Regions from separate parts of the Micromonospora sp. WMMA1998 genome, predicted to be linked through region 1. Evidence: riboswitches for the same ligand, from Rfam matches in the RefSeq annotation. Region 1 holds a riboswitch; each other region holds the start of a gene.

Region 1 (3,264 bases):
CACGCCGACCGAGAGTGCGCGGCGGGGGGATCGGCGGTAATTTGTACCCGTGCTTCCGATCGCGCTCACCTGTCCCGTGTGGTGGGTGGCGCGCTGGGCGGCACGCATGCTGGCCAGCCTGGCCGTGGTCGTCGCCTGCTCGCTCGGCGCCACGACGCTGTCCGCCGGTGTCGCCACGGCCGCCCCGGCGCCGGCCGGCCCGGCCGTCGGCCTGACGTCGCGTACCCCGACGGGCACGCCGGCCGCCGCGCGGCCCGAACGTGTCGACGTCGCCGAGCGGCCGGACCCCTCCACCGGCGTCCCGGAGCCCGCGCCCCGGGACGCGGTCGCGCGGCCCGACCACCGGCAGCCGGTCCCGGCCGGTCGGCACCCGGCGCCGGTCGGCCCGCGGGCCCCGCCCGCCCGCTGACCTCACGGGCCGTCCCGGCCCGTCCCCGCACCCACCGAACCTCACCCCGCACCCGCCTCGGCGGCCCGGCGGCGCCCGTTCTGCGGCCGCGCCCCGCCCCGACCGGCGTGCGACCTTCCCGCCACGTCTTCTCCGTGAGGTGCCGACCATGTCGCAGACCGTTCTCTACCACTTCCTCACCGCCGTCCCCGAGGCCGCCGCGATCTGGTCGGCCCTGCTCGTGCTCGCCCTCGGCCTGCTCGCCGTGCTGGTCGCCCGCCCCGACCGCGACGGCGCGGCGGATCTCGAACCCGATCCGGCCGACGCGGAGGCGCTGCACCGGGCGGACCTCGCCCGCTACGCCGACGAGGTGGCGGTGGCTGCCGCCGGAGCCGCCCAGACCGCCCGTCGGCGACGCGAGCGGTGGCTGGCCGTCCAGGACGAGGCGGAGCGGGCGTGGGTGGCCTTCGACGAGGCGGAGGTGGCCGCCCGCCGCGTTGCCGGCGCCGCAGCGCTGCCCGCGCCGCGCACGCCACACACCCCGTCCGAGTACGCGGCGCGGGAGCGCTGGCTGCACCACGCCGCCATGGCGGCGCACTGGCGGGGCGACCTGACCGCCCGGCAGCTCGCGGATGTGCTGGCTCACCGCAACGGGTGGGACCCGCGTCGCCATCCGGCCGAGCAGGAGATCGTGCTGGCCCGGACGATCCGCGACGGTCGACGGGCGGCCTGGGAGGTGGCCGCCGAGCGGGAGCGACAGGCCTGGCGGGACGCGGAGCTCGCCGCCGACGCGGCGCGGACGCTGGCCGCCGAGACCTACGCGGCGGCCGCTGCGGTACGGCCGTCGCCCGCCCCCCGCGTCGCGTCGGCCAGCCGCGTCCCGGTGCCCGCCGTCGTCCGCGGCGCCCGCTGGCGGCCGGCCGGGGTCGGCTGAGTGGCGGTCTCCGCCGAATCGTTACCCGAATGCGGTGAGCCCGCTCACGTGCGGCCCGGAAACGGGCGCTCGGCGCACAACCGGTCAGCGAACCCGGCAATTGCGGGGCGTCGGCTGGTCGGATGCCCGCTTTTCGCCTTCCGATGCCGGCTCGAACCCTTGTCCCCATTGAGTGAAGTCAGTAACCGGCTGTTCCGATATCCGTAGTCGTTGGCGACGTTTACGCAGGTGGGAGCGCTTGGCTTGAGGCGTACCCACCGGTAGTGTCGGCGCGTCCGGTGCGGTTTCCGATCGCAGACGGCGACGCCGCACCGACCCGCCTAATCGTGCACACGAACCGGGGACCCACAGCAACACCGGGGTGAATCCGCGAGCCACGGCCCGCGGTAGGGCGTACTTCCCGCCCGAATCCGTCAGCTAACCCGGTCGGCGGCCACGGAAGGAGTTCCATTCCTCGTGCGAACCACCCCCCGATCGTCCCCCCACCTCCACGGCCTGGTGGTGCCGGCGCTCGCCTGACGGCGACGCCCACCCGACCCCCCGTGTGCGCCCGGCTGTCCGGGTGCTCCGTCCTGCGGCCGTCCCGCCCCGTCGAACGCGCGTGAAGTCCTCCGCGTGTGGGGCCGGCGTGTGCCGCTCACGCCCTGGAGGAACCCGTGAAGCACCACCTGAAGCGTCAGCTGCGGCGTCTCGCCACCGAGCGCCCGTACCAGATCATCGCCGGTTCGGCCGCCGCCCTCGTGTTGGCCGGCGGCGCCGGTGTCGCCCTCGCCGCCACCGACGACAACACCCCGTCCCGGTCGGAGAACACCGTCGCGGTCGCCGAACTCGGCTCCCGCCTCGGCGAGGCCGCCAGCCGCGGCGAGGCCCGCATCGCCGTCCCCTCGCCGAGCGCCTCGCCCAGCGCCGCACCCACCGCCTCGCCCTCGGCGAAGCCGGCGGCCAAGGCCACCACCGACCCGGACACCAAGCCGAAGCCCAAGCCGAAGCCGCCGGCGAGCAGGGTGCTCGACTACGACTACCAGGCGCAGACCACCTACTACTACTGCGGCCCGGCCGCGGTGCGGAACGCGCTCAGCGCCACCGGCATCGAGCGGAGCCAGGACACGCTCGCCGTCGCCCTCGGCACCACCGAGATGGGCACCAACTCGGCCGAGGACACCACCCGCGTGCTCAACCAGCAGGTCAAGGGCAACCCGTACCGGACCCGCATGATCCCGGGCGCGGCCACCCCGGCGCAGATGGACCGGCTCCAGGCCGACGTGGTCACGGCGATCAGCAACGGCCGCGCGGTCGTCGCCAACGTCGCCGGCGACGCCACCGACACCGACGGTGGCTGGCACTCGTTCCCGGGCGGCCACTACATCGCGGTGGTCGGCTACAAGAACGACGGCCGGACCGTCCGGATCGCCGACTCGGCCGACCCGTCGCTGCCCTCGTACTGGGTCACCACCATCGACCTGGCGAACTGGATGGCGACGCGCGGCTACTCCGCCTGACCCCTTTCACTACGCGTGAAGGCCGGCACCCCTGTCCGGGGTGCCGGCCTTTCGCGTCTTACTTGGTCCAGTGCTCGGCCACGATGTCGGTGGCCTGCTTCTCCCACTGCGCGTACGCGTCCGGGTAGGCGGAGACCTGCACGGTCTGGGCGGCGTCGGTCAGGGGCATCTTGTCCCAGCCGTCGACCTGCTTCAGACCCTTGAGGAAGGCCAGGGTGGAGTACTCGGGGTCGGTGATCTGCTCCGGCGTGCCCCAACCGCTGGACGGGCGCTGCTGGAACAGGCCCAGCGAGTCGTGGTCATTGCGGTCGCCGAGGTGCCCGAGGTTCTCCAGCTTCGACTCCTGCAGGGCGGTGGCGATCGAGATCACCGCGGCCCGCTCGGGCAGGCCGGCCTTCTTCGTCGCGGCGATGATCGCCTTGGCGTTGGCGGTCTGCTCGTCG
Region 2 (3,264 bases), 2.7 Mb from region 1:
CAGCCCGGCCACGCCCAGCGCGAGCAGCCCCAGGTCGACGCCGAGCCAGCCGAGCGAGGTGACCAGGTGCGCGGTGAGCAGCGCCTTGCGTCCGCCGGGGGAGAGTCGTCTCATGCCACCGATCGTCGGCCGTCGCGCGGCCCACGTCGTGGGCCGCGCGACGACACCCGGGGTACGTCGGGGAGCGTAGTGCTCAGTAGACCGACAGGTGCACGTGGTTGGTGTGGTCGCTGGACGGGTCGCCGTTGCCGCCGCTGTACGACTTCCAGCCGCTGCTGGGCAGCCAGATCTGCTTGAACCAGATCACGTAGAGCACGGCGAGCGGGTCGGCGTTGCGCACGAAGTACGCGGCCAGGTTGTTGCCGTACGTCCTGTCGCCGCCGCTGGCCACCCCGCCGAAGCCGTTCTTCTGGGCGGCGAAGTCGCAGGCGCGTCCCTTCGGGTGCTCGCCGGAGCCGCTGGGCCGGTGGCAGGAGACGTACCGGGTGAAGCCGGCGGCCTTGGCCTGGTTGAGCGCGTGCAGGGTGCGCGGGGTGATGCAGCCGTCGGCCGGCGTCGGGTCGTTGACGCTGCACGACTCCGCCGGCCAGGAGCCGTCGGAGTTGCGCTTGGCCGGCGTCGCGTTCGCCGTCGAGGTGCCCCGGACGCCGCCGCTGCCGGCGGACGGCCGGTCGTTCGCCACCTCCAGCGCCCGCTCGGCCTGCTGCTTGCGCTTGGCCATCACCGTGACCTGCTTGCGCTGCTCCCGGATCTCGCCGTCGAGCGCCGCGCGGGTCCGGGTCGCCTCGTCCCGGGTGGTGATGAGGTCGCGTAGCGTCCGGTCCTCGTGCGCGGCGACCTGCTCCAGCGCGGCCGCCCGGTCCATGAAGCCCTCCGGGCTGCTGCTGCCGAGCAGGGCCGCGGCGGTGCCCATCCGGCCGGTGCGGTACGCCACCTCGGCGATCTCGCCGACCTTGGCGTCGCGTACGGCCAGCTCGGCGCCGACCGCGTCGAGTCGCTCGGTGAGCTGCTTCTGCCGGGCCACCGACCGGCTCAGCGCGGCCTTGGCCTCCAGCCAGCCCTTGCTGGCCGCGTCGAGTTGGGCGCGCAGTTCCGGCGTGCCGCCCTCGTCGTCGCCGCCGGGGGCGGCGAGCAGGCCGGTCGGGGCGGCTGACCACGTCGCCGCGGCGGGGGTGGCCGGCACGGTCACGACGCCGAGGGTCAGCATCGCGGCGAGCAGGGCCGCCATCCGGGCGGCCGTCCGTCGTACAGGTGCCACTGGGGGCATTCACATGTCCTTCCGTCAACCGCCGACCGGGTTAGCTGACGGGTTCGGGACGGAAGATCCCTACCGCTGACGCGGATGCACCCCACGTACGTGGTTCCCCGGCTCGCCCTGCGGGCGATTAGGCGACGGCCGCTCCACCGGCGCCGGGGTGGCACCCGCGGTGTGGCCGCGACCGAGCCTACCGGCGCTGCCCGGGGCCGGCTCCGTCGCCCGGAGCGGTGATCCCGGCAAAGCCGGCATTACGCCACAATAGCGGCCGAGATTTAAGTTTGCCCTAATTACCACTCGGTCGGGCCGCACGCTCCGGTCGACGCTCCGGGTTCGATCTGCAACGTGGCGTGATCGATCGAGAAGTCCTCGTGCAGGGCGGCGCGGGCGGCGGCCAGCACCGTGGCGACCTCGGCGCCGGGATCGGTGGTCAGGTGCGCCGAGGCCACCTCCATGCCCGAGGTGAGCGTCCAGACGTGCAGGTCGTGCACCTCCGCCACGCCCGGCACAGCGGCCAGCCGGTCGTGCACCGCGGTCACCTGGAGGTGTTCCGGCGCGGCCTGCACCAGGATGCGTACCGCCGCCCGGCCGAGCCGCCAGGTGCGGGGCAGGATGAACAGACCGATCGCCACGGCCACCAGCGGGTCGGCCCACCACCAGTCGGTGACCGCGATGACCAGCGCGGCGCCGATCACCCCGAGCGAGCCGAGCAGGTCGCCGAGCACCTCCAGGTACGCGCCGCGCAGGTTGATGCTCTCCTGCGCCCCGGCGCGCAGCAGCGCGAAGGCGCCGACATTGGCGAGCAGGCCGAGCACCGCCACCACGAGCATCGGGCCGGCCAGCACCTCCGGCGGGTCACCGAACCGGCGTACCGCCTCGACCAGGACGTAGACCGCGACCGCGCCGAGCAGCACCGCGTTCGCCAGCGCCGCGAGGACCTCCAGCCGGTAGAGGCCGAACGTGCGCTGCGGATCGGTGGTGGCGCGCCGGGTGGCGGTGATCGCGGCCAGCGCCATGCCGATGCCGAGCACGTCGGTGAACATGTGCCCGGCGTCGGAGAGCAGCGCCAGCGAACCGGTCGCGAAGGCGGCCACCGCCTCGACCAGCATGAGGGCGGTGAGCAGCGCGAACGCCGCCCAGAGCCGGCCCCGGTGACGGTGCGCCGCGTTGGTCACCGCACCGCTGTGGTCATGACCTGCGCCCACGCACACACCCTTCCCTCCCGCACCCCGGCCAGGCCTAATGTATGTTCACATCGCTATGTGTGCAAGTGAGGGTGGGTCACCCGGTCGGGTCGAGCGTGGTGAGGCGCTGGGTGGCCCGGGACAACGCGACGTAGAGCGTGCGCACCCCCGAGCCGGGGTCGGCCCGGATCTCGCTCGGCGCGACCAGCACCACGCCGTCGTACTCCATGCCCTTGGCCTGCAGGCTGGTCACCACCTGGAGCCGGCCGGCGCCGAGGCCGTCCAGCCAACCGGCCACCTCGTCCCGGCGCGGCACCGGCGTGATCACGCCGACGGTGCCCTCCACCTCGCCCAACAGGATCCGGGCCGCCTCGACGGTGCTCGCCGGCAGCTCGGCGGCGGGCACCGTGCGCTCGACCGGCGACACGCCGGTGGAACGCACCGCGTCGGGCAGCGTCAGGTCCGGATACAGCCGGCGGATCTCCGCCGCCGCCACCGCGAAGATCTCCGCCGAGTTCCGGTAGTTGGTGGTCAGCTCGTAGCGGTGCCGGCGGCGCCGCCCCAGCGCCTGGTCGCGGGCCCGGTCCAGCTCCTGCGGGTCGCCGGTCCAGGCGGTCTGCGCCGGGTCGCCGACCACCGTCCAGGACGCCAGCCGGCCCCGGCGCCCGATCATCCGCCACTGCATCGGCGAGACGTCCTGCGACTCGTCCACCACCACGTGGGCGTAGTCGCGGTAGTCCGCCGGACGCTCCCGGGCCGCCGCCCGGGCGGCGCGCTGCCGGTCGGCGTACGTGCTCAGCTCGCGCACGCCGCCGGCCAGCTGGT
Region 3 (3,264 bases), 1.4 Mb from region 1:
CGGCGTCGGCGCGGCGCAGGTGCGGGAAGACCGAGGCGTCCTCCAGGCCGTGGTGCTGGGTCACCACGGTGCAGTACGCCGCGCAGTACGCGCCCAGCGTCCAGTTGTTCTGCCGCAGGGTCATCTCGTTCAGCGCGGCCCGCGCGCCGCCCGGCGAGACCGCGCCCCGCGTGACCTGTTCCAGCAGGTCCCGCACCTGGGCCAGCTCCCGGCGCAGGTGGTCGTGCACGTCCACCAGATGTTGCCCCGCGGCCTGCGCGTGGGCCGGGTAGACGTGCCCGGCCGGCGCCGGCGGGGCGGTCGGACGGGTCGACTCGTCCCAGAGGCGGCGCGCGCTCAGGCGTACCCCCGGGTCGGGCGTGGGGGTGACCGCGAGGGTGGTCGGAACGCCGCCGGCGGCCTGCTCCCGCGCGACGGCGCGGGCGCCGCTGCCCGGCGTGGTGCGCTCGGCCGCGACCAGCTCCCGGACCGCCGGCGCCACCTCCTGGGCGAAGAGCTGGATGGCGCGCGGCTCGTCGCTGCCCAGGACGAAGGTGGTGATGCCGTGCTCCAGGGTGAGCCCGGCCAGGTCCTCCACCCACCGCTGCGGCGGCCCGGCCAGGAACCCCGTGGACGAGCGGGTGAAACTGCCGGTCACGTTGAGCATCCGGCGGATCTCGCCGGGGTCCCGCCCGGCGGCCCGCGCGCCCTCGTCGACCAGCGCGTTGAGCGCGGGCAGCTCGTCGGGCCCCTTCGGCAGGTAGGCCAGTGACGGCAGCCAGCCGTCCGCGGCGCGACCGACCAGGCGCAGCATGCGCGGCTTGTACGCGCCCACCCAGATGCCCACCGGATGGGCCGGCGCCGGTCCGCGCTTCGCGCCGACCACCCGGTAGTGCTCTCCGGCGACGCGGATCATCCCGCGTCGGTCGGCGCCCCAGACCTCCCGGATGACCTGGATCGCCTCGTCGAGCGCGTCGACCGCCGCGCCCGGGGAGAGCCGCCGCCCGCCGGCCGCCTCGATCGCGTCCCAGAACGCGCCCGCGCCCAGCCCCAGCTCGACCCGGCCGCCGGTGAGCAGGTCCAGGCTGGCCACGCTGCGGGCGAGCACCACCGGTTGGCGCAGCGGCAGGTTGAGCACGTTGCCGGCGAGTCCGATCCGGTCGGTGGCGGCGGCCACGTACGACATCAGCGTCCAGGTGTCCAGGAAACCCGGCTGGTAGGGGTGGTCCTGGAAGGTGACCAGGTCCAGCCCGACCTGTTCGCAGAGCGAGGCGAGGGCCACCACCTGGTCGGGCCGTCCGGCGGTGGGGGTGAGGAAGCCGCCGAAGGCCAGCTCGTCTCCGTACTCGGTCATCCGTGCCGCTCCTCGTGCGATCTTGCCGGTCCCGCCCACGGTAGCCCGGGGCCGGGGCGGCCGGGCGGGGCGTCCGGATCCGGCCCGGACGTCCCGCTACCACGTCGTCGTGTGCCGCGTGTGCGGTCGCCCGCCTGGGTGATGAACATCCCAAGAAGTGGGCGATCGTCCGAAATCGTCCCTAGCGTCGGTGGCGTCCGCAGTCGTGGACGCCACGGGCCGGTAACGCCTAATCCCGCCGCCGGCCCGGCGGTAACCGAACCTCGGCGGGAGCGGGGGACCCAACGTTCCTCGGTGCACGTCACCTCGGGGTGAAGCCGCCAGCGGCGGCCGGGCTCCTCGGCCCGAACCCGACAGCTCACCTCGTCGGCGTGGAGGAATCCCCATGGCAACTGCATACGCAGCCCGTCGTACCGCCGTCGGTGTGGTTCTGGCCGGCGCCGCGGTCCTGTTCGCTCCGGCCGTCCCGGCGAACGCCTCCGGCGTCAACTGGGACGCCGTCGCGCGGTGCGAGTCCGGCGGCAACTGGCACATCAACACCGGCAACGGCTACTACGGCGGGCTCCAGTTCTCGCGCGGCACCTGGAACGGCCACGGCGGGAAGAGGTACGCCGCCCGGGCGGACCTGGCCAGCCGGTCGGAGCAGATCGCCGTCGCCGAGCGGGTCCTGGACGGGCAGGGCATCGGCGCCTGGCCGGTCTGTGGCCGCAAGGGCGGATCCGGCTCGTCCCCGAAGAAGGCGGCCGACCGTCCCGCGCCGCGGAAGGCGGATCGTCCCGCGCCGCGCAAGGCCACCGACCGGCCCACGACGAGGTCCACCGTGGACCGAGCGGCCGGGCGGGGCGGCGCCGGCACCTACCGGGTGCGCTCCGGCGACACGCTCTCCGGCATCGCCGTCGCGGCGCACGTTGCCGGGGGTTGGCGGGCGCTGCACGAGCGCAACCGCGCCGTCGTCGGCGAGGATCCGGGCCTGATCTTCCCGGGTCAGCGACTGCGACTGCGCTGAACCGACGAACGCCCGGCCGGGGCTCCGGCCGGGCGTTCGCGGTCGCGCGACACGCCGGACGCGCGGCACCCGACCTGCTCGCTTGCGGGCGGGGCCGGCCGGTGACCGTGCTCCGTCGGTGCCGGTTGCTATGGTCACGATGCTCGGCTAAGACGTGAAGAAAGCGCGGATATGACCATCGACCCGTTCTCGGCCGCCGCGAGCCTCGACGAGCTCCTGAGCCGGACGCAGCAGGCGCTCGCGGCGATGCGGTCCCGGGCCGGCGTGCACCCCGACGGCGAGCCGGGCGAGTTGCTCCGGGCCGAGGGCGCCGCGGCCGACGGCCGCGTGCGGGCAGTCGCCGTCCAGGGTGGCCGACTGGACTCGGTCGCCGTCGACCCGGACCTGGCCGGCGAGCCGCTGGAGGTCCTCTGCGGACACGTCGTCGCCGCCGTCAACGCCGCGCTGGCCGAGCTGGACGCCCGGGTCAGCGACTCGGCCCGGGCCGACGCCGACGCCCTGGCGGCCCGACTCGGCGGCCTGCCCGACCAGGCGGAGCTGTTCAGCCGCGCGATGCACGAGGTGGCCGCGCGGATCCCGCGCGACCGCGGCGCGTCCCGGGCCGGCCGCCCGGCCTGACCGACCTGCCGACGCGACGAAGCGGCCGGCCGCCCGGAGGACGACGACCGGCCGCTCGCCCTACGGTCAGCTCAGGGTGACCGCGGTGTCGTCGACGACGAAGGACGTCTGCAGGGAGCTGTCCTCCACGCCGCTGAACGAGATGGTCGCCGTGGTGCCGGCCAGCGACGAGACGTCGAAGGACCGCTGCACGTAGCCGGTGGCCTTGTTCAGGTTCGAGTAGGTCGCCAGCGTGGTGCTGCCGGCCTTGACGGTGAGCTTGTCGTACGCGGTGGTCGTGGTCGACTCCGCGCTGTCGATGTGCAGC

What was found. Region 1 has a riboswitch for cyclic di-AMP ahead of O7600_RS29090 (C39 family peptidase). Riboswitches for the same ligand answer to the same signal wherever they lie in the genome.
Region 2: it holds a riboswitch for cyclic di-AMP, as region 1 does, so the genes downstream of both, O7600_RS10945 (hypothetical protein) here and O7600_RS29090 (C39 family peptidase) in region 1, are expected to answer to the same signal.
Region 3: it holds a riboswitch for cyclic di-AMP, as region 1 does, so the genes downstream of both, O7600_RS04745 (transglycosylase family protein) here and O7600_RS29090 (C39 family peptidase) in region 1, are expected to answer to the same signal.

What each region holds. Positions count from the first base shown of each region.
Region 1 covers NZ_CP114911.1:6,237,632-6,240,895, forward strand. Annotated here, with positions in the region: gene O7600_RS29080 (hypothetical protein) at 50-409, shown strand; gene O7600_RS29085 (hypothetical protein) at 558-1,322, shown strand; cyclic di-AMP (ydaO/yuaA leader) riboswitch at 1,630-1,769, shown strand; gene O7600_RS29090 (C39 family peptidase) at 1,967-2,821, shown strand; gene O7600_RS29095 (hypothetical protein) at 2,880-3,264, opposite strand, start outside.
Region 2 covers NZ_CP114911.1:2,507,910-2,511,173, reverse strand. Annotated here, with positions in the region: gene O7600_RS10950 (hypothetical protein) at 1-114, opposite strand, end outside; gene O7600_RS10945 (hypothetical protein) at 194-1,267, opposite strand; cyclic di-AMP (ydaO/yuaA leader) riboswitch at 1,272-1,402, opposite strand; gene O7600_RS10940 (cation diffusion facilitator family transporter) at 1,546-2,460, opposite strand; gene O7600_RS10935 (AAA family ATPase) at 2,537-3,264, opposite strand, start outside.
Region 3 covers NZ_CP114911.1:1,132,411-1,135,674, reverse strand. Annotated here, with positions in the region: gene O7600_RS04750 (LLM class flavin-dependent oxidoreductase) at 1-1,333, opposite strand, end outside; cyclic di-AMP (ydaO/yuaA leader) riboswitch at 1,550-1,715, shown strand; gene O7600_RS04745 (transglycosylase family protein) at 1,719-2,339, shown strand; gene O7600_RS04740 (YbaB/EbfC family nucleoid-associated protein) at 2,511-2,957, shown strand; gene O7600_RS04735 (M4 family metallopeptidase) at 3,024-3,264, opposite strand, start outside.